DNA from 2 places in the Oribacterium sp. oral taxon 102 genome. Region 1 is predicted to be linked to the other one. Evidence: predicted binding sites of a transcription regulator. Region 1 holds the regulator's gene; the other holds the start of a gene.
What was found. Region 1 encodes NrdR, which represses ribonucleotide reductase genes. Its sites were predicted from a motif close to CACAANATNTTGTG; they were not measured.
Positions count from the first base shown of each region.

Region 1 (11,009 bases):
AGCAGCGCATCCGCCATATCACGGACTCTGTTCTGAAAAAGGCAGGGATCGCCCCGCATATCCGCCTGATGTCCCGAAACTATATGACGCTGGAGCGCCTCGCCGCCCTCGATCTCGGCTATGCGATGCTTCCGGGCGATTATGTCAGCATCAACCGCTACAACAATCCTCCGGTCTTCCTATCCATCGACAGGAAATACGGCGCGTACTGGAGTCTCTGCATCGCCACTCTGAAAAACAGCTATCTTTCCCGTGCCGATACCTTCCTGCTGGAAATCCTGCGCAAAAGCTTTTCCGGCAGCACAATGCTGAAAAAGGTCTGAGGCTTCACGCTCAGTCCTTTGGTTTCATATAGAATCTTCCGGCGATCTCCGTCGAGCGGATCAGATTGATGAAGGCGTGGGGGTCGATCTCCCGAATTCGCATCATGACCCGCTTCGTGTCTGAGGCAGAAATCACGGAATAAACCATATCATGCTCGATGTGCGCATGAGAGCCCTCCGCCTTGATGATCGAGGCTCCGTGATGGCAGACCGCATGGATCGCGTCGGAGATTTCCTGCGCGCTGTCCGTAATGATAATCAGGGTCTGTCTCTGATAGTTCCGGTAGAGCATTTGCAGTGTTTGCGTCGATACATACTGAAAAACGATGGAGTACAGCGCCTTGTCCCAGCCGAAGAGCAGACCTGCCGTCACGAGGATCACGACATTGAAGCCCAGTATCAGATTCCATGTCTCGACGCCCTTCTTCTGCGAGAGATAGATCGCGATGAAGTCCGTCCCGCCGGAGGTCGCATCCACGGAAAGGCAGAGACTGATCGCCACGCCGTTCATGATTCCCCCGAAGATCGAGATCAGCAGCGTATCATAGGTAAGAGCATGATCCGGCAGGACGTCAATGAAGATGCCGCTCAGCAGGATCACCACCAAAGAGTACAGCGTGAACTTCTTCCCGATATAGCGGAAGCCGATCCAGACCGGAATCAGATTCAGGCTCACATTCACCAGCGTGTAGGGAAGCTCAAACGGCAGATAGAGCTGGCTGATCCGCTGAAGCAGCACCGTGAGTCCGGTCACACCGCCCGGATACAGTCCGCCGGTGCGCACAAAGGCTTTGATATTCAACGCCATTGTCATCGCAGCGAGTATGACGACAAGCAGACGCTTCCCATCCTCTTTCCATGCAAATTTCATATTCTATATCCCTGCCGAAACGGCATTCCTCCCCTGTTCTCTTCCAATATCCGGAGCATCTCCGCGCCTTCCCCGAGGGAGAGCTGTCCGGGCGCAGAGCCCGCCCCGACTGCCATGAAGCTGTAGTCCGAGCCGGAGAGCATTCCGGCGAGCCTCGATACAGAGCCGAGCCGTCCCATCGACATGGCAATATACTCATGCCGATTCCGATCTGCCTCGCGAAACCTTCTCATCTCCAGCATCAGCCGGAGCACATCCTCCTCACATTCCGGCATATACGCCGCCTTCAGGATATCCGCACCGCTCTCCCGAAGCTCTGTAAAGATATTTCGAAGTACCTCGTCCTCCGGTGTTCTCGCGAAATCATGGTAGGATGCGATGCTCCGCACGTTCCTATCTCGCGCTTCCGAAAGGATATGCGCCGTGCTGCTGCGGTCTGCCGCCGAGGGACGCCCCTCCGCATACCCCTCTCTCCGCAGCTCCACATCCACCATATCGATGCAGCCGCTCCGAATAGCGAGAAGATTGCAGTTCTCATACTCTCCGTCCGCAGGAAAAGCGCCGCCCTGCGCTGCGGTACGGATCGTAAACAGCAGCAGCTTCCCCGGAAGCCGTATCCGCAGTCCGGAAAGCACCGGCAGCAGCCGCGCTGCGGGAAGCTCCGATGCGAGATCATAGCGAAGCTCCACGACGGAAACCTCCGGAAAGGCGCGCTCCGCCGCGATCGCCTCCGCCTGCCGATAGATCTCCGTCTCCTCTCTCCCTGTGATCGCCACACAGATCTTCACAGCCATACCGCTGTCCTTTCTCATAAAAGGGGGCGCGCTCCCCCTGTCTTCTCCTGCCGCAGCCGCTTCCGCCGATACGCGGCAAGGATCGGACGCTCCAATATCCGCTTCAGCCGGATCTGCAGCAGCTTCTCCGCGCCGATGGGCCGAACCAGTACGCTGTGGATCCCCGCCCGCTTCGCGCCCCAGATATCCGTGAAAAGCTGATCTCCGAAGAAGAGCAGCTCGCTCCGATCCAGCCCCAGCAGCTCCGCCGCCCGAAGATATGCCCATGCCGAGGGCTTATGCGCATCGCAGAGGAAGAAGTCCGCCTCGGTCTGCTTCGCGAAGCTCTGCACCCGCTCCCGATGATTATTGGAGATCAGGCAGACCCGCCAGCCGATCTCATGCAGCCGGGTAAAGAGTGATCTCGCCTCTTCATTCGCTCCTGCGTCATGGAGCACCAATGTATTGTCTATGTCATACAGAGCGGCGCGGTAGCCCTCCCGGTACAGTCTCTCATAGTCCGCTTCATAGACCGAGCAGATCTCATCATCCGGATACAGCCAGGAAAGCATCACCCCTCCTCCGTCTGCATTTCCCGTCCGCGGAGCAGCTTCCCGATTTCCTCTACGAAGGTATTGATATCCTTGAACTCCCTGTAGACCGAAGCAAAGCGCACGTATGCCACCTGATCCACCTCCTTCAGCTTCTCCATAACCAGCTCGCCGATTACCTCTGTGCTGAGCTCATTCTCCCCGGAAGCAAAAAGCGCATTCTCGACCTCATCCACCATTCGCGTGATCGTATCCCGCGGAACCGGACGCTTGTGGCAGGAGCGAATGATGCCCGCCTCGATCTTGCTGCGATCGTAGGGGACTCTGCTTTGATCCTTCTTTACAATCAGGATCGGCGTGGTTTCCAGCTTCTCAAAGGTCGTAAAGCGTTTCCCGCAGCTCTCGCACTGCCGTCTCCTGCGGATCGCCGTATTGTCGTCGGCGGGTCTGGAGTCGATGACCCGGGTATCCTCTGCATTGCAATATGGGCATTTCATGACTTCGCACTCCTATCCTCGCTATAAGCGCTCAGGAAAAAGATGGTTTCCGCCGCCGTGATATACGGTACAAGGAAGAGCATTCCCAGCCCCAGCGTGACGGCACTCAGCAGATACCATGGGAAAAAGGAGAGGATCAGCAGCAGATAGCGTCCCTTCCTCCTCTCTATCGTATGAAAGGACAAAAGCAAGCTCTCCACCGCACTACGATTCGGATCGTCCGCGGCGAATATGGGAGCGCCCGCAAAGAAAAGCTGAAGCAGGAAGCTGATCGCATTCGTGATCCACCGCACGATCGTCGTATTGGCAGCATTCAGCCCATACACATACATGCAGAGGAACAGCGGTGCAGAAATCACGAGACTCATCAGACCGAGCAGCAGTTCTACCCAGAAAAAGCTCCAGAACTGCCTTCCATTTCGGAAGCCCCTGAAAATATCCGACGCTGACACGCGTCTCCCCCTCACCATATCCAGATACATCCTCTGCATCCCCAGCGCAAGTCCTGTCGCGATGAGGTAATACAGCAGGAAAAGGAGTGCGACGAGTATCCCGACAGAAACTCTGAGCAGCATGCCGTCCCGCTCGCTCAGCATGCCGCCGAAGCGTCCGACCGCTGCTGCGCCGCCTGCGAACGCCGCCACAGGAAACGCAATGAAAAGCAGCGCAGCGAGCAGCAGAAGGAAGAAGCTTCCGATCATGCTCCCCCAGTTGCCGCGCAGCTGCTGCCGTGCAAAGCTCTTTATCTCCCGATTCGTCATCATATCGTTCACCTCCGCTCTCTGTACCGCCCTATTTTATCATACCCGAAGAGAGATTACAAAGAGGATTCCGGGGAGGCAATCACAGGGCAGAGCGGAAAAAGCGCCCGACAGAAATCTGTCAGACGCCTTCCGGAAATGCAGTGAAAAAAGAAACATATCACGACCTCCCTAGAGGTATTTTTCGAAGAACGCAGTGGCAGCCTGTATTCTTTCATGGTTGCCATCCGCATGTTCAATACCGGGAATTCTTCGCATTTCTACCCTTTTTATGCCGTTTTCCTCGAAATTTCTCCGAAGACTCTCCATCCTCGCAACACGATTCGTCCCATAGGGCGATTCTCCGATGAATTTGGTATCCAGCTCTCCTACCGTGATCTGTACAGGTACATTTCTCACTGCCGTTATATCCAGTTCCTTGTCAAAGACCTCTCTGAAATTTCTGACTCCCCAGAAATAGTCCTCTGAAAAATTCAGGAACGTAGGTCTTCCGGGCGCGCCGATGGAAACCGCCTCCAAGCGCGCAGGGTGAACCAGCAGAAATCGATTGGCGAATTGACCGCCGCCGGAATGTCCGAACAGAAGGAATTTATCCGTCTGAATCCCGGGATAGCGTTCTGCCATCTCGTCAAGCATCGAAAGCAGGATCTGATCATAGCGTATTCCGCCGGCAGAAAGGAGCTTATAGCTGTTGAAATCCGCTCTTTCGATCATCCCGCTTGGGAAAAGCGGTGCAAGAATCGCAACATGGCACCTGTCTGCCCAACTGCGCGCCTCTGCGATATAATCCTCTATTGCACAGCCGGTTCCATGGATGAGCACCATGAGACGCAGCCTACAGCCGGCTTCTTCCCGATAATAGTCCGGCACATGCACCCGGTAGCAAAATCTGGGATCTGCGGCGCAGGCCCAAAGCATATTCAGCTCTGCATTTCCGAATAAGTTTTTTTCCGTCTCAGACGTCAGATTTTTATCCAGCTCCCCCATTGTTTCTCTCCTGTCCTTTCAATGTCTCAGCCGTCCTGTTAAAGGAATTTTCCGAAGAAAAAGCTTGCGACTACAAGCATAATCGCGCCGCCGATTCTGGACGAGATCTGCGCGTAGGACATAAGCTCCATACGATGCGCCGCGCCGAGACATTGTACATCTCCCGACCCGCCCCCGTTCGCCATGCATAAGCCTGCTGTCAGCATTCCCTCCACCGGGTAGAAACGGAATATGCTTCCTGCAAGATACGTTCCAAGCATGGCGCCGACGACCGTAGCGACGATAACCAGCAGATTCGCCAGGTTGGTAAATACTCTCGCATAATCGCTGAGATCTGTACCGATCCCAACCGTAATCATCAGCGGAAACGACATATACTTCACAAAAAACTGCTGCATTCCCCTTGCGCCCGCCTTTACATTCCCGGGAAGAATGTCGGCAGCATTGAGAATAGCAGCCAGAATGACCATAAAGGCGAATTTATGGATGGTAAAGCCAAGATTCATGTGATGATTGATGAGAGAAATATGTCCGGCATAGAGATCTGCCGCACAGTAGCAAACCAAGGCGAGCGCCATGCCTGTCGCGTAATCCATAAACGCCGGTTTACTGTCCTGCTGCGCCGCACTCAGGTTTTCCACCCCCTTCATCAGTTGTCCATTTCCGGTTAAGGATGGACGCAGCTCGCCGACCCTGTTCAGTACCGCACTCATGAAAACCGCCACCAGATTTCCGAGTGAAATGACAGCAAATGCCGTAGCATACCAAGCGTCGCCGTCGCCGCCGGTCGCTGCCGCCCACATCCGGCTCATCGGCTGAATACCCGCCCCATTTCCTCCTCCCATGATCGGAATTGCATAGGTGGTGATCGCGTGGATCGCGCCGATTCCCGTAACGGCGCCGATGAGTCCGGCTAAGCCAAGCGCACATACAACGCCGCCGATAATCGTGGGAATATACCCGACGAAGGATTTCAGCAGAACCCCTCTGTCCAGAGAAAGCACAGAGCCGGTAATCAGCATACAGATGTATAGATCCAAAAAACCGGTTTTTCCATTAAAAGCGCTGAGCGCCTCCTTCGTATCCGGCCCGATCAGAGAAAAGGTATTCATGGCTCCTGCCACAAGGCAGGTAAAAAGCATGCCGCCGCCAAACCACGCATTCCATATCGGAATTCTGTTTCCGATCCAGCCCAGGAGCGTTCCGACGATCATTGCAAAGGCAAGGGCTCCGATCATGTTTCCGGGCAGCCAGTCCATTACGCCCAAAATAAACATGATTATCGTGAGAGCGGCATAAAGCCAAACAGGAAAGCCAAGTATCTTCGTTTCTTTTAATGTGCTCATATCGCCTCCTCCAATTTAATTCTCCGAGATCAATAAATTGAATTCAGCCTGCCGGCAAGCAGATTCTATGCCTGCATTATACAATTCGCATATATTTAATGCAAATTTTCACGTCATCTTGTTGATTCTGTTTTCATCATTGCCTTATAACCGTTTGGAATGCTCTTTCGTCAATATTGGGCATTTATACAGACTCCGGATCATTTTTACACAATACTGATACAAATCGTTATAGCACGATAACAAAATAGCAATATCCCCGCTGCGGTCTGCCTGCTTTCTCATCCCGTCTATGCATCCTGCCGGATGGATCTGCCGATCATATAGTCCCAATACCGCTGCGCACTGTCGGATAATACGAGCTCCCGATTCCGGGCGATGACGATATAACGGTGCAGTCCGCCCCGTACCGTCATGCAGACATTGTCCGGATGACGGTCGAGATGTACCGTCGTGGTGGGAACGAGCACCACACCGCCGCCGCTGCTCGCTACCGTATATCGCGTATCTACATAATCGATCCTCTGCGGATGTCTGGGAACGATATTATATTTCTTTAAAAATGCATTTTCTGCATAATATAAGCTGTGATTTTCCGTCGATAATATAAACCGGACGCCTGCGTCCCGCAGCTCCGCTGGATCTATGATCAGAGGGTTATCGATCGCGTTGTCTCTGATATCCTTCCCCTGCAGGCAGGGATTGTCTCTGTTGGTAATGAGCAGGAGCGTATCCTCCGCCAGAGGCATATATTCAATATCGGGAGACAGCACAGGGCTCGTATATACGGCGAGGTCGACCGCCCCCTGCAAAAGCGCATTTTCACAGTGCAATAGATCAAAGTCCTCGAAGTTCAGCGATATATTCGGGTATTTATCCGTGAACGCCTTGGACATCCTGCCTGCATAATCCCCTCCCCTATGAGTGGTCGCAACATTGATCCTCGTTTCATCACGTTCGAGACTGTTTGCGATTTCCGCCTTCAGCTCTTTCTCGATAGCAACGTATTGTCTGGCGTAGCGTAAAAAAATTTCTCCCTGCCGCGTCAGTGTAATCCTGCCGAATCCGCGGTTAATGAGCTGACAGCCCAGTTCATTTTCAAGCTTCGCCACCTTTTTGGTCAACGCGGGCTGCGATATAAAGAGCTTCCGAGCCGCATGGGAGAAGCTTCCGCATTCGGCCAGAATAAGAATGCTTTGATAAATGCCTGTGTCCATAAGCAGGTACCCATATTTCAGAAAACGCCGCCTTTACTGTCTCTTGTCCGGTAAAGGCGGCGCATGTTAATAGCTCATGCCAGAAATCAGCGCTCCATATTCTACTTTCTTATCTCTGATACTGATTGAAGAACTTCCTAAACTCCTCCAGAATCTCATCCTGACTCGGAAGGCGGGAGCTGCCGTCGTTCGGTGTCTGCTGCTCTCCGGAGCTGCCGTCGCTTCCCTGTCCGCCGTCATTCCTCTCAAACGGATTCTGTGAGCCTCCTGTCTGTCCATTGCCGCCGGAAGCATTGGTATTCGAGCTCTCCGAGGAGCCAAGCGTTACCGTGACCTCCGTCTCCACATACTTTCCGCTGCCATCCTGCCGCTGTACTGTCACCTTCACCGTCTCTCCGGCGCGGTACTTCGAGAGCAGAGACTGCAGGCTGTTATAGTCTGTCACGCCCTGCCCGTCCAGCTTCGTGATGATGTCCTTCTCCTGCAGGCCGGAATTCTGTGCGCTGGAGCCCTCTGTGAACTTGTAAATGAATACGCCCTGCGGCATATCGAAGCTCTGCGAGGTCGCCTTGTCGATATTCTTGACCTGTACGCCGAGATAGCCCCTCTCATTCTCCGGCACCTGATCGCGCGTCGTCAGACTGGAAAGATTGCTGATAATCTCCTTCGCCTTGGAGGACGGGATGGAATAGCCCATGCCCTCAACCTCCGTGGAAGCATACTTCGCTACATTGATGCCGATCAGCTCGCCGTTCATATTGAGCAGCGCACCGCCGGAATTGCCCGGATTGATCGCTGCATCGGTCTGCAGCAGCCCCGACTCCGTGCCGTCAGAGGTTTCCACATCCCTGTCCTTCGCGGAGATAATGCCGGTCGTCACGGACTGCCCATAGCCCAGCGCATTTCCGATCGCAACCACCTGATCACCAACCTCGATTCTGTCCGAGTCTCCTATCGTGATGACCTTGATTGCATCCAGCGTAGCGCTCTCGATGTCCGACAGCTTCACGGCGACCACCGCGAGATCCGCAGAGGCATCCGTTCCCTTGATCGCCGCATCCACAGACTTCCCGTCCACGAAGGTCACGGAAAGCGAGGAGGAATCCGCGACGACATGATTATTGGTCACGACCAGGAGCTCTGTATCGGTCTTGCCGATAATGACGCCGGAGCCGCTCGCCGGAACCTCCGTCTCCTGCGACTGATAGTTTCCGAATATGGAGAAGCCGTTCTGCTGGTACTTCACCATATTGGTAATCGCTACAACGGACGGCATCGCATCTTTCGCAACCGTTCGTACACTCGAGAGCTCCGTATCTGTCCTGCTGCTCTGCTGTGCCGCCGTAGTTTCCGCTGCAGACGACATCGCATTCTCCGTACTCGGCTGAAACGCCGTATCTGCCTGTGTCTCATAAGCACTCGCTGCATGGAGCCCCATCTGGTTCGCCGCCAGATTCACGCCTACCATGGACGCACCTGCCACCGTTCCGAAAAGTACCGCACCTGCTGCGAGCTTTACTACCCTTTTCATATCGATATCCTCCTGTCCTATTCATAAAGGAAATTCCTTCCCTGCCCTCTCAAGCTTACGCTGTACATGATATCGAACGAATGTGACGAGAATGTGAAAACTCTGTTATAACTTTGTGTCATCCGAAGAAACTGCAGCGCCCTACAGAAGCAGTGCCACCGCCTGTGCGGAAATCCCCTCTCCTCTGCCGGTAAAGCCCAGACGCTCCTCCGTCGTCGCCTTTACAGACACCTCCGAAAGCGAAATGCCCAGCGCCGCGGCGATATTCTCCCGCATCGCCGGAATATGTACCGCGAGCTTCGGCGCCTGGCAGATCAGCGTCGAATCAATATTGCCGATGCGGTAGCCCTTCTCCCGCAGAAGCCCTGCGCATTCCGAGAGCAGGCGCAGCGAATCTGCACCCTCATAGCGCGGATCCGTATCCGGGAAATGCTGTCCGATATCCCCGAGCGCCGCCGCCCCGAAGAGCGCATCTGTGATCGCATGACAGAGCACATCTGCATCCGAATGTCCGAGCAGCCCCCTCTCGCAGGGAATCTCCACCCCGCCTATGATGAGCTTCCTGCCCTCCGCCAGCCTGTGTACGTCGTAGCCGCTTCCGATTCTCATATCTGCATCCTTTCCTTTGTCTCCCCCCTGCCTTCACCTCTGACGGACTGTCCCGAAGCACTTAAAGCCGTACACGGAGCTTCCTCGGTACACAGCTCAGCACCAGATCTCTGAGCTTCCCGCAGGATTCCCCGTCCGTATGTACCGGAAACGCCTCTGCCGTGTGGATCTCCGCCTCCCTGCAGCGATAGCAATGAACGCCTGACATCTTCTTATGTATGCCGAACAGTGCCGCCAGCAGAATGCGGACAATACGGAGCTTCCGCTTCGTGCTCACGATGCAGAGATCCAGCCGCCCATCCTCACAGTTCGCGCCGGAACCGAGGAGATAGCCGGATTCATGCGGGTGAACATGCGCGGAAATGAAGATGATATTGTTGAACTCCACTCTCTGCTCCTGATCCAGCAGGATATATCCTCTCGTCCTTTGCGCCCTCTTCAGTTCCCGCAGAAAGATCAGAAAATAGCTGAAGCGCGCAGAATGCAGGCGCAGCGGGTATTCTCCGCACTGCCTGCAGCGGGATGCGAGCAGCTCATGAAAAACCGCCGCGTCGAAGCCGATTCCCGCGCTGACCACGAAGCGACGGTTGCCGTTCTCCGCATCCAGCACCCCGTAATCCAGCATTCGCTCCCGCTCCGCGGTGAAAAAACGCTCCGGCTGCCTCCGGAGCCGGTATTTCCTGCGGAGGTTCCTCGCAAAATCATTCGCGTACCCGGTCGGAACAAAGGCAATGGAAACTCTGTCCGAGTCCAGACAGGCGCCGTCCACGACCTCGCTCAGCGTGCCGTCGCCGCCGATCACCACCAGCGTCTTCTCCTCGCGGCACCGCTCTGTGATCTTCCTCGAAAACGCCCTGGCATCCCCGGTCTTCTCCGTCAGAAAGACCTCATACCGCTGCGTGCCGGAGAGCTTCGGAAGACGCCTCTGCACCTGTCTCCAAACACGCATTCCCTTTCCACCGCTGGCATGAGGGTTCACAATGAAATAATACATGAACTCCTATCCATCCCTCTCTATATATAATTAAGAATTATAGCACAGATGAATTTCTCCGTGTGTGAAAAGATTATAAACAGGGACTGCAAAGAAATGGAAATTCATTTCTTCACAGCCCCTTTAATATCAGGCTGCGGATTACCGCGTCTACTTCGTTTTTTCCTTTGTTTTAACCTCCTGCAGCTTCATTGCCCGCACCCTCTCCGGCAGACCGAAGAGCGTGATGAAGCCGGATGCATCATGGTGGTCGTAGAGCTCGCCGGTGGTGAAGGAGGCAAGGGATTCATTGTAGAGAGAATAGGGAGAGCTCGTGCCTGCCTTGATGATGTTGCCCTTATAGAGCTTCAGCTTCGTCGTCCCGCTCACATACTTCTGGGTCGACTTCACGAAAGCCTCCAATGCCTCCCGCAGCGGATCAAACCACTTGCCCTCATAAACCACCTGCGCGAATTTCACGTCTGCTATCTGCTTGAATTCCATGGTCTGCCGGTCAAGAATCAGCTCCTCGAGCTGCCTGTGCGCCTCTACGAGGATCGTACCGCCCGG
Region 1 covers NZ_JABXYT010000001.1:1,800,401-1,811,409, forward strand. The annotation lists gene HW273_RS08155 (LysR family transcriptional regulator) at 1-323, shown strand, start outside; gene HW273_RS08160 (YitT family protein) at 334-1,194, opposite strand; gene aroD (type I 3-dehydroquinate dehydratase) at 1,191-2,006, opposite strand; gene HW273_RS08170 (YqeG family HAD IIIA-type phosphatase) at 2,003-2,539, opposite strand; gene nrdR (transcriptional regulator NrdR) at 2,539-3,015, opposite strand; gene HW273_RS08180 (DUF975 family protein) at 3,012-3,779, opposite strand; gene HW273_RS08185 (alpha/beta hydrolase family protein) at 3,948-4,763, opposite strand; gene HW273_RS08190 (2-hydroxycarboxylate transporter family protein) at 4,802-6,109, opposite strand; gene HW273_RS08195 (LysR family transcriptional regulator) at 6,400-7,326, opposite strand; gene HW273_RS08200 (S1C family serine protease) at 7,436-8,857, opposite strand; gene ispF (2-C-methyl-D-erythritol 2,4-cyclodiphosphate synthase) at 8,999-9,466, opposite strand; gene HW273_RS08210 (diacylglycerol/lipid kinase family protein) at 9,528-10,460, opposite strand; gene HW273_RS08215 (argininosuccinate synthase) at 10,611-11,009, opposite strand, start outside.

Region 2 (11,009 bases), 870 kb from region 1:
GCACGGTATATACGAGCTCTCCGACCGCGGGTGCGATGCGTGCCTACGGCATCCCGCAGTCAGTCTGGTTTACCGAGTGTCTGACGGATGACTATGCGGCGAAGATCGGCATGGATCCCTTCGAGATCCGGATGAGGAACTGTATGCCGGAGGGCTTCCGTGATCCGGGAAACGGCATTACCTTCCATTCCTATGGGATGAAAAAGGCGATGGAGCGGGGGCGTGAGCTCTCGCACTGGGACGAGAAGCGCAGGGAGTATGCGCATGAGATCGGCGACAGGAGACGCGGCATCGGTATGGCGATCTTCTGCTACAAGACCGGCGTGTACCCGATCTCTCTGGAGACGGCGAGCGCGAGGATGGTGCTGAATCAGGATGGCTCCGCACAGCTTATGATGGGAGCGACAGAGATCGGACAGGGCGCGGATACGGTATTCACCCAGATGGCGGCAGAAACAACGGGCATTTCGTACGAGAAGATCTACATTATTTCGACGCAGGATACCGATACGACCCCGTTCGACACCGGCGCATACGCTTCCCGGCAGACCTATGTCAGCGGCATGGCAGTGAAGAAGTGCGCCGGGGAATTCCGGCACAGGATTCTTGACTATGCGGCATATATGCTGAATCATACGATCAGCGACATTTCGAAGACGGTCTATAAGGATGTCGTGACAGAGGGAGAACGGCTGCTCCGTGCGGAGCTCGGACTCTCTATGGAGGAGCCGATCACAGAGGAAATGCTGGATCTCTCCGAGAGCTGGATCGTGAGCCGGGAGGGCAGGCAGAAGCTGTTCGGGCTCGCCGCGCTGGCAGACACGGCATTCTACTCCCTGGATCGTTCCATCCATATCACCGCGGAGGTGACGAACCACTGCAAGCAGAATACCTTCGCCTCCGGCTGCTGCTTCGCAGAGGTCGAGGTGGATATCCCGCTCGGTCTGGTAAAGATCCTGAATCTGGTGCAGGTGCATGATTCCGGCATCCTGATCAACCCGAAGACGGCGGAGGGGCAGGTACACGGCGGCATCGCGCAGAGCCTCGGCTTCGCGCTCTCGGAGGATCTGCTGGTGGATGAGAAGAGCGGTCGCGTGCTCAATGACAACCTGCTCGACTTCAAGATTCCGACCGCGATGGATGTGCCGGATATGACGGTGGAGTTCATCGAGCTCGAGGATCCGACCGGTCCCTACGGCAATAAGGCGCTCGGGGAGCCGCCTGCGATTCCGGCGGCACCTGCGATTCGAAATGCGATTCTGCAGGCGACAGGCGTACATATGAATGTCGCGCCGATGACCTCACAGAGACTGATCGAGGCATTCCGGGAAAACGGACTGCTGAAATAAGCCGGTGGCGGAAGAGAAGAGTTGAGCGGGAGAAGAGAAAGGAGCAAGCATGTTTGATTTACAATCCTTTTATGAGGCGAAGGACGCGAAGGATGCGGTGAGAGCGCTGGTGGAGAATCCGAACGCGGAGATCATCAGCGGCGGTACGGACGTTCTGATCCGGATGCGGGAGGGAAAGGATGCCGGTAGGGGGCTGGTCTCCATTAAGAATATCGAGGCGCTGAAGGGCGTGAAAATGCTTTCGAACGGAGATATCCTGATCGGCGCGGGCACGGCGTTTACGCACATTACCAATGACCCGATCATCGAGGAGCATCTCCCGATGCTGGGAGAGGCGGTCGATCAGGTGGGCGGCCCCCAGATCCGGAATATGGGGACGATTGGCGGAAATGTCTGCAACGGCGCGACCTCCGCGGATTCCGCGGCATCCGTCATGGCGCTGGAGGCAGAGGTACAGCTGCTGGGACCGGATGGGGAGAGGACGGTTCCGATCGACGAATTCTATACCGGACCCGGAAGAACCGTGCGCGATCGCTGCGAGGTCTGCACAGGGATTCTCGTTCGGAGAGAGAGCTATGAGGGCTGGTTCGGGAAGTATTTCAAATACGGCAAGCGCCGGGCGATGGAAATCGCGACGCTGGGCTGCGCGGTACGTCTCCGGCTTTCCGGAGACCGGAAGACCATAGAGGATGTGCGGCTCGCCTATGGCGTCGCTGCGCCGACGCCGATCCGCTGCCGGAGAGCGGAGGAGAGCCTCCGCGGGGCGGCGGTAGGAGACGACAGCGCAGTGGAGCGCTTTGCAGCGCTTGCACTGGAGGAGGTGAAGCCGAGAAGCTCCTGGAGAGCCTCGAAGGAGTTCCGTATCCAGCTGATCGGAGAGCTGGCGAAGAGAGGAGTCTACGAGGCGGAGCGGCTTGCCGGAGTGGAGAGCGGAGTCTGAGAGGGGGAGAAACTATGCTGAAAATTGTTCATATCAGGATTAACGGAAAGGATACGGAGCTGGCGGTCGACGACAGGGAGTCTCTGCTCGATACGCTTCGGAACCGGCTGGGGCTGACCTCGGTGAAGAAGGGCTGCGAGGTGGGAGAGTGCGGCGCCTGCACTGTCCTCGTGGACGGAGAGGCGATCGACAGCTGCATTTATCTCACGATGTGGGCGGACGGCAAGAGCGTTCTGACGACAGAGGGCCTCAAGGAGGAGAACGGAGAGCTCTCCTATATACAGAGAGCATTTGTCGAGGAGGCGGCCGTGCAGTGCGGCTTCTGTACGCCGGGACTGATCATGACGGCGGTGGAGATCGTCGGTACAGGCAAGAAATATGACCGGGAGGAGCTCCGGAAGCTGATCGCGGGGCATCTCTGTCGCTGCACGGGCTATGTGAATATCCTGAACGCGATGGAGCGAATCGTGGAGGAGACCTATAAGGCGACGCACTAGGTGCTTTGGGAGGAGAGATCTATGACAGGAAATCAGGAGGTATTCCGTTTCGTGGTGAACGGGACGGAGCGGGAATGTACAGAGGATAAGCCGCTGCTCCGCTATCTCAGGGACGATCTGAAGCTGAAGTCTGTGAAGGACGGATGCAGCGAGGGAGCCTGCGGCACCTGCACGATCATTGTCGACGGCAGAGCGACGCGCTCCTGTATCCTGACGACCAGAAAGGCGGTCGGCAAGACCATCCTTACGGTGGAGGGACTGAGCAGGGAGGAGAAGGAGGCGTTTGTATACAGCTTCGGGCGTGCCGGCTCCGTGCAGTGCGGCTTCTGCATTCCCGGCATGGTGATGGCAGGAAAGGCGCTGCTGGATCAGAATCCGAATCCGACGGAGGAGGATATCAAGAAGGCGATCCGCGGCAATATCTGCCGCTGTACCGGCTACAAGAAGATCATCGAGGGCATCGATCTCACGGCGAGGATCCTCCGCGGTGAGCTCTCTGTCAACAGCGGCTATGAGGAAGGGACGGAGGGCTATCATGTCGGCGATTCCGCCTTCCGCGTGGATGCCCGGGAGAAGGTGCTGGGCAGCGGCGAGTATGTCGACGATGTCGAGATGGAGGGCATGGTATACGGCGGTGCGGTGCGGACGGCATATCCGCGGGCACGGATCCTCAGGATCGATACGGCGGCGGCAGAGTCGCTTCCGGGCGTGCTGGCAATCCTGAAGGCAGAGGATGTACCGAGAAACAAGGTCGGGCATATTCAGCAGGACTGGGATGTCATGATTGCGGAGGGCGATATCACGAGATGCATTGGGGATGCGCTCTGTCTCGTCGTGGCGGAGAGTCCGATGATTCTGGACGCGGCGCGAAAGATGGTGAAGGTGGAGTACGAGGTGCTCGAGCCGGTGAGATGCATCGCGGAGGCGCGTGCGGAGAACGCGCCGAAGATCCACGAGAACGGCAATCTCTGCCAGCAGCGGCATGTCACGCGCGGCGACGCGAAGAAGGCGCTTGCCGAGTCGAAGTATACGGTGACGGACAGCTTCTCGACACCGTTCACGGAGCATGCGTTTATGGAGCCGGAGTGCGCGATCGCCTACCCGTACAAGGATGGGGTGAAGGTACTGACATCGGATCAGGGTGCCTATGATACCCGCAAGGAGATCGCCTACATGATGATGTGGGAGCCGGAGCGGATCGTCGTGGAAAATAAGCTGATCGGCGGCGGCTTCGGCGGGAAGGAGGACGTATCCTGCCAGCATATCGCCGTGCTGATGGCGCTGCGGGTACAGCGTCCGGTCAAGGTGAAATTCACGAGGCAGGAGTCTCTGAATTTCCATCCAAAGCGTCATGCCATGGAAGGAACCTTCACGCTGGGCTGCGATGAGAACGGGATTTTTCAGGGGCTGGACTGCGAGATCAATTTTGATACGGGAGCCTATGCTTCTCTTTGCGGACCGGTGCTGGAGCGTGCCTGTACGCATTCCGTAGGACCGTACTGCTATCAGAATACGGATATCCGCGGCTTCGGCTACTATACCAACAATCCTCCTGCCGGCGCGTTCCGCGGCTTCGGCGTCTGCCAGAGTGAGTTCGCACTGGAAATGCTGATCAACCGCCTCGCCGAGAAGGTCGGCATCAGCCCATGGGAAATCCGCTTCCGCAATGCGATCGAGCCGGGGAAGGTGCTTCCGAACGGACAGATCGCAGACCCCTCTACCGCGCTGAAGGAGTCGCTGCTTGCGCTGAAGGAGGTCTATGAGCAGCATCCGGGACATGCCGGCATCGCCTGTGCGATGAAGAACGCCGGCGTCGGCGTCGGGCTGCCGGACAAGGGGCGCGCGAAGCTGCTCGTTTCGGACGGCAGACTCGTGCTCTATGCTGCGGCATCGGATATCGGACAGGGGTGCAGGACAGTATTCCTGCAAACGCTGTCTACGGTGACGGGACTTCCGCTCTCCCTTCTTCGGCTCGGAGAGGGCGGTACGGAGACCTCGCCGGATTCCGGAACTACCTCCGGCTCCCGTCAGACGCTGATTACCGGCGAGGCGGTCAGGGGCGTCGGAGAGCTTTTCCGGAAGGATCTGGAGGAAAACGGCGGCGTGCTCGCAGCACTGGAGGGCAGGGACTACTTCTATGAGTTCTTCGATCCGACGGATAAGCTGGGGGCGGACAAGCCGTTCCCGAAGAGCCATGTCGCCTATGGCTATGCGACGAATGTCGTGATTCTCGACGACGAGGGCAGAGTGACCGACGTCTATGCCGCGCACGATGCCGGCAAGGTCGTGAACCCGATCTCGATTCAGGGACAGATCGAAGGCGGCGTGCTGATGGGGATGGGCTATGCTTTGACGGAGGACTTCCCGCTGAAGGACTGCGTGCCGCAGGCGAAGCTCGGAACGCTCGGGCTGCTCCGTGCGAACCAGATTCCGAACATTCACGCGACCTATGTGGAGCGCGAGACGCAGCTCCCCTTCGCCTATGGCGCGAAGGGTGTCGGAGAGATCTCCTCGATCCCGATCGCGCCCGCGATCGCCGGCGCATACTATGCACTGGACGGCAGGTTCCGGACGAAGCTGCCGATGGACGATACCTACTACCGTAAGCCGAAGAAGGCGTGAAATCGGCGCTTCCTAGACAACTTATACGGATTTTACCTTCCTGTTTGGGTGGATTTACACAAAAAGTGAAATCCGCCCTTTTTTTGCTTTTCTTTTCCGGCAACTTGTCGTATAGTTAGTTCCACACACTATATATAGTGTTTGATTGAGAAGATATGGCTATATTTAGCGATAGACACTAAGGAGCGGGATTTCATGGGGATTCCGGGATTTTTCGGAGAAAGCGTCCGCGGGATCGAAGAGAGGGGAAGGCAGATGGAGCAGGAGATCATCGTAAAGAGCAACGTCATTAAGCGGAACGGGCAGGAGGTGAAGTTCGACATTGAGAAGATCGCGAATGCGATCCGCAAGGCGAACAATGAGGTGAAGCCGATTCATCAGATGAACGAGTATCAGGTTCTGGGGATTGCGGACAATGTGGCGAAGCAGGTCGCCCATGTAGGACGTGCGGTCAATGTCGAGGATATTCAGGACATGGTGGAGACGGCGATCATGGAGATGCGCGGCTATGAGGTGGCGCAGAAGTATGTGCGCTACCGCTTCAAGCGTGAGATCGCGAGGAAGGCGAATACGACGGACGAGGATATCCTCTCTCTGATCGATCAGGCGAATGAGGAGCTGAAGCAGGAGAACTCCAACAAGAACCCGGTCATTAACTCCACCCAGCGCGACTATATGGCGGGCGAGGTTTCAAAGGATCTGACGAAGCGACTGCTCCTGCCGGAGGATATCGTGCGGGCGCATGAGGCGGGGATCATCCATTTCCATGATTCCGACTATTACGCGCAGAAGGAGCACAACTGCGATCTCATCAATCTGGAGGACATGCTGCAGAACGGCACGGTGATCTCGGAGACGATGATTGAGAAGCCGCACAGCTTCTTCACCGCCTGCAATGTGACGACGCAGATCGTGGCGCAGGTTGCATCAAACCAGTACGGCGGGCAGTCCTTCACGCTGGCGCATCTCGCGCCGTTTGTCGCGGTTTCCCGGGAGAAGCTCCGGAAGCAGGTGATCTCGGAGAGGGAGGACTGCGGCGAGTCGATGGACGAGGCAGTGATCTCGCGTATCGTGGAGAAGCGGCTGCTGGAGGAGATCAAGAGCGGCATCCAGACCATTCAGTACCAGCTTATTACCCTGATGACCTGTAACGGGCAGGCGCCCTTTGTGACCATGTTTATGTATCTGGACGAGGTGCCGGAGGGACAGGTCAGGGAGGATCTTGCGCTGATTATCCGGGAGGTATTGATCCAGCGGATGCAGGGCGTGAAGAATGAAAAGGGCGTATGGATCACGCCCGCCTTTCCGAAGCTGATTTACGTGCTTGATGAGGACAATATCTCTGAGGACTCGAAATATTGGAGTTTGACGGAGCTTGCCGCGAAGTGTACCGCGAAGCGGCTGGTGCCGGACTACATATCCGCGAAGAAGATGAAGGAATATAAGAACGGAGATGTCTACCCCTGCATGGGCTGTCGCTCCTTCCTGACCCCCGACAAGGTCGGACTGGGTGAGAACGGCGCGCATAAGTATTACGGACGCTTCAATCAGGGCGTGGTAACCATCAACCTCGTAGATGCCGCCTGCTCCTCCTATGGCGACATGGAGAAGTTCTGGGAGATCCTGGAGGAGCGGCTGGAGCTCTGTCACAGAGCGCTCCGCCTCCGTCACGAGAGGCTGCTCGGCACGGTTTCCGATGTGGCGCCCATCCTCTGGCAGCACGGCGCGCTGGCGCGGCTCAAGAAGGGCGAGCGGATCGACAAGCTGCTTTTCAACAATTACAGCACGATCTCTCTGGGCTATGCAGGTCTCTATGAGATGTGCGAGCGGATGCTCGGAAAGTCTCATACCAGCGAGGAGGGACGCAAGTTCGGGCTCCGGGTAATGCAGAAGCTGAACGACAAGTGCGAGGAGTGGAAGGCAGCCGAGAATATCAGCTACTCGGTTTACGGCACGCCAATGGAGTCCACCACCTACAAGTTCGCGAAGGCGCTGCAGAAGCGCTTCGGCATCATTCCGGGCGTGACGGACAAGAACTACATCACGAACAGCTATCATGTGCACGTCATGGAGAAGATCGATGCTTTCTCGAAGCTCAAATTCGAGGCGGATTTCCAGAAGCTCTCTCCGGGCGGGGCAATCAGCTATGTCGAGGTGCCGAATATGCAGAACAATATCCCGGCGGTGCTCTCGGTCATGAAATTTATCTACAATAATATTATGTACGCGGAGCTGAACACGAAGTCGGATTACTGTGCCTGCTGCGGCTATGACGGCGAGATCAAAATCATCGAGGACGATTACGGCAAGCTGATTTGGGAGTGTCCGAACTGCGGCAATCGCAATCAGGACAAGATGTCCGTAGCGCGCAGGACCTGCGGTTATATCGGCACGCAGTTCTGGAATCAGGGCAGAACGCAGGAGATCAAGGATAGAGTGCTGCATCTGTAAGAAGAGGGGCTCTGCTTGTCGGGATCCGATGGCGGGGAAGCACGAATTGAATCAGAAAGGGTATATGTCAACGGGCAGGATGCCGTGAAAGCGTGCGGAACGGCGGCGCGGCACAGGCTTTGTCCCCTTACAGGTCGGAAACGACCTGTAAGGGGACTTTTTATGTAAAAAAAACGAAAGAAGAGATACGGAAGCGAAAAAGTATGCTATTATTGGGTTAGAAAAAGCTAACCACATATCGGAGGCAGAGAATGACGGTACTGGAGGCGGAGAATCTCATAAAGGATTACCGGATGGGAGAGGTCTGTGTGCATGCCCTGAAGGGGGTGAGCCTTCAGGTGCGGGAGAGGGAGCTGATCGTGATACTGGGACCGTCGGGCTCCGGGAAGAGCACCACGATGAACATACTGGGCGGGATAGAGGCGCCCAGCAGCGGCAGTCTCCGCTACGGCGGAGAGGAGCTGGACTGGCATGATCCGGGGAAGCTCACAGCGTATCGGCGGAGGCATATCGGTTTCGTCTTTCAGTTTTATAATCTGCTGCCGGGGCTGACGGCGCTGGAAAACATCCAGCTGGCGGGAGAGCTGTCCGACGCGCCGCTCCCTGCGGAGCAGCTTCTCCAAGAGGTGGGGCTTTCCGACCGGCGGGATCACTTTCCCAGCCGTCTGTCCGGCGGAGAGCAGCAGCGGATTGCCATTGCCCGGGCGCTGTGCAAGAATCCGGATCTGCTGCTCTGTGACGAGCCCACCGGCGCGTTGGATTCCCGTACCGGTGTACAGGTGCTGCGGCTGATTCACCGCTTTTGCAGGACGTATGAGAAGCCGGTGGTATTGATCACGCATAACGCGGGAATCGCCAGGATGGCGGATCGGGTTTTTTACTTCAAGGACGGCAGGCTGGAGAGAACAGCGGTAAATGCACACCCGGTTTCGCCGGAGGGAATCGAATGGTAGGTAGGGACGATGAAGTATTACCGTAAGAGTGTGTTTCGGATGGCGCTCCGAAGCCGCGGCTCTGTAATGGGCGCCGTGCTGATCATCGGACTGGGAATCTTCGTGCTGGTCTCCATGATGGATACACTGTGGAATCTCCGCTCCCAGATCCTCCGCTTCTATCGGGAGCAGGGCATGGCGGATGTCTTCGCAGAGGTCTCCGCCATCAGCGACGTGGAGCTGGAAAGGATAAAGGAAATTCCAGGCATCGCGGAGGCATCCGGAAAGATCGGCAGGGATATCCGGATCTATGGGAAAGGCATGGAGGGGATCGTGACGGTGCATCTCCTGTCCTTCGACGATGCGGAGACACTGAACCAGCCGATACTGTCCCGGGCATTTGTATCGGATACGGATCTGTTTCTGGGAAAACGCATGGAGGAGGCGTACCACTACGCGTCCGGAACAGAGCTTCGGCTGCTCGTCGGAGGGGAAAGCAGGACATTTTATATGGCGGGAACGGTTGTGCAGCCGGATTACATCTACTCTGTGCCGCCCGGCGGCTCCATGATCCCGGATGGCAGGGTATATGATATTGCAATGATCCGGCGCAGCAGGCTGGAGGCGCTGACAGGGACACGCTCGCTGAATGAGCTGGGCTTCCGATTGCGTCCCGGTTATCGCTTCTCCGATGTCCGGATGCAGCTCACCGCTGCGCTGAAGCCCTATGGGCTGTCTTTGCTTTCGGAGCGTGCGGAGCAGACCAGCTGTCACATGGTAGAGGGAGAATTTCAGGAGCTGATCGCGACGGGGACTGTAGTGCCGCTCATCTTCATGGGGATATCCGTCTTTATGCTTTATGTGGTGCTGGAGAAGCTGATCCGACAGGAGCGGTGCAGGATCGGAACCATGAAGGCGTTTGGCATGACAGACGGGGAGCTTTTGTCGGGATATCTGCTGGAGGGGCTGCTGATCGGACTTTCCGGCGCGGTGCTTGGAGGTCTCCTCGCGGGCGGCTTCGGGCGCTATATGTTTGCCCTGTACTGCGATTATTTCAATCTGCCGGATACACAGTATCACGACTATCTGTATTCACGGCTTTTCGGCATCGGGATCGCCGTTTTCACGGCGACGCTGGCAGTTCTTGCGGGAATCCGGGAGATTCTCTGCATCACGCCCGCCATGGCGATGCGGCCGAAGAGTCCGGATCGGATCCGGGAGCTGCGGCTTCCGGACTGGGCAGAACGGAGGCTGTCTTTCCTGTCACGGCTTGCGATCCGGTCTATGGGACGGAACCTCCTCCGTTCTGTGCTCATCATCCTCGCGGCGGCGTTTCCCTTCGCTATGGCGTCGGTGCTGTTCTCTTTTCGGGGAATCGTGCGGAATATGCTCTCGGATGAATTTAACAGGACGGAGATTTATGATCTGCAGCTCGAGCTGGATCATTGCACCTCTCCGATCACGCTTCGGAATACCGGAAGAGAGCTGCGGGGCGTTTCCCGGTCGGAGGCGGTCTTTCAGGCGCCGGTGCTGCTGGAAAAGGGCGCGGTGTCCGAGTACAGTGTGCTGACAGGACTGAATGACGGAGAGGCGCTCTGGCGGATACTGGATCGGGACGGACATTTCCACGCTCCGCCGCAGGACGGCGTCATTCTGAATCGGAAAACTGCGGATAAGCTGCATGTGGAGAGAGGAGACGAGATCTATGCGACGCTGCCGGGGCACAGTGTACGGTCCCGTGCCGTAAGGGTGACGGACATCGTGCAGGAGCCGCTCGGAGACGGAGAATATGTTGCGCTTCCCGCCTTTCCGGAGGTGCTGGGAATCCCGCCTGTGGCGAACAAGCTTCTTCTGAAGGCGGAGAAGGGAGAACTCTCGCTGCTCAGGAGAGAGACGGAGAAGGCAAGCCGTCTCCGCTTCCTCGTGGATATGCAGAGGGCGGAGGGGAGCTATTCTTCCATGATGGGCTCCATGTATATTATGATGGATGCCTTCGCACTGATGGCTTTCGCGGCGGGCGCCATTCTGATCCTGAATATTTCTGCGATCAGCCTTCGGGAAAGGATGAATGAGATCGTGACACTTCGTATCATGGGGGCGACCCGCGGGGAGATCTCCCGTATGCTCCTCATGGAGCTGATCGCGCTGACGCTGGCGGGTATCCTGCTGGGCATCCCCGGGAACTGGGGGCTTCGGAGGCTCCTGGAGACGGTCATGA
Region 2 covers NZ_JABXYT010000001.1:928,188-939,196, forward strand. The annotation lists gene xdhA (xanthine dehydrogenase subunit XdhA) at 1-1,349, shown strand, start outside; gene xdhB (xanthine dehydrogenase subunit XdhB) at 1,399-2,289, shown strand; gene xdhC (xanthine dehydrogenase subunit XdhC) at 2,304-2,786, shown strand; gene xdh (selenium-dependent xanthine dehydrogenase) at 2,808-5,408, shown strand; gene nrdD (anaerobic ribonucleoside-triphosphate reductase) at 5,664-7,859, shown strand; gene HW273_RS04295 (ABC transporter ATP-binding protein) at 8,111-8,812, shown strand; gene HW273_RS04300 (ABC transporter permease) at 8,822-11,009, shown strand, end outside.
Region 2: a site for NrdR is predicted at 5,535-5,548, ahead of nrdD (anaerobic ribonucleoside-triphosphate reductase). Genes of this name have one in related genera too.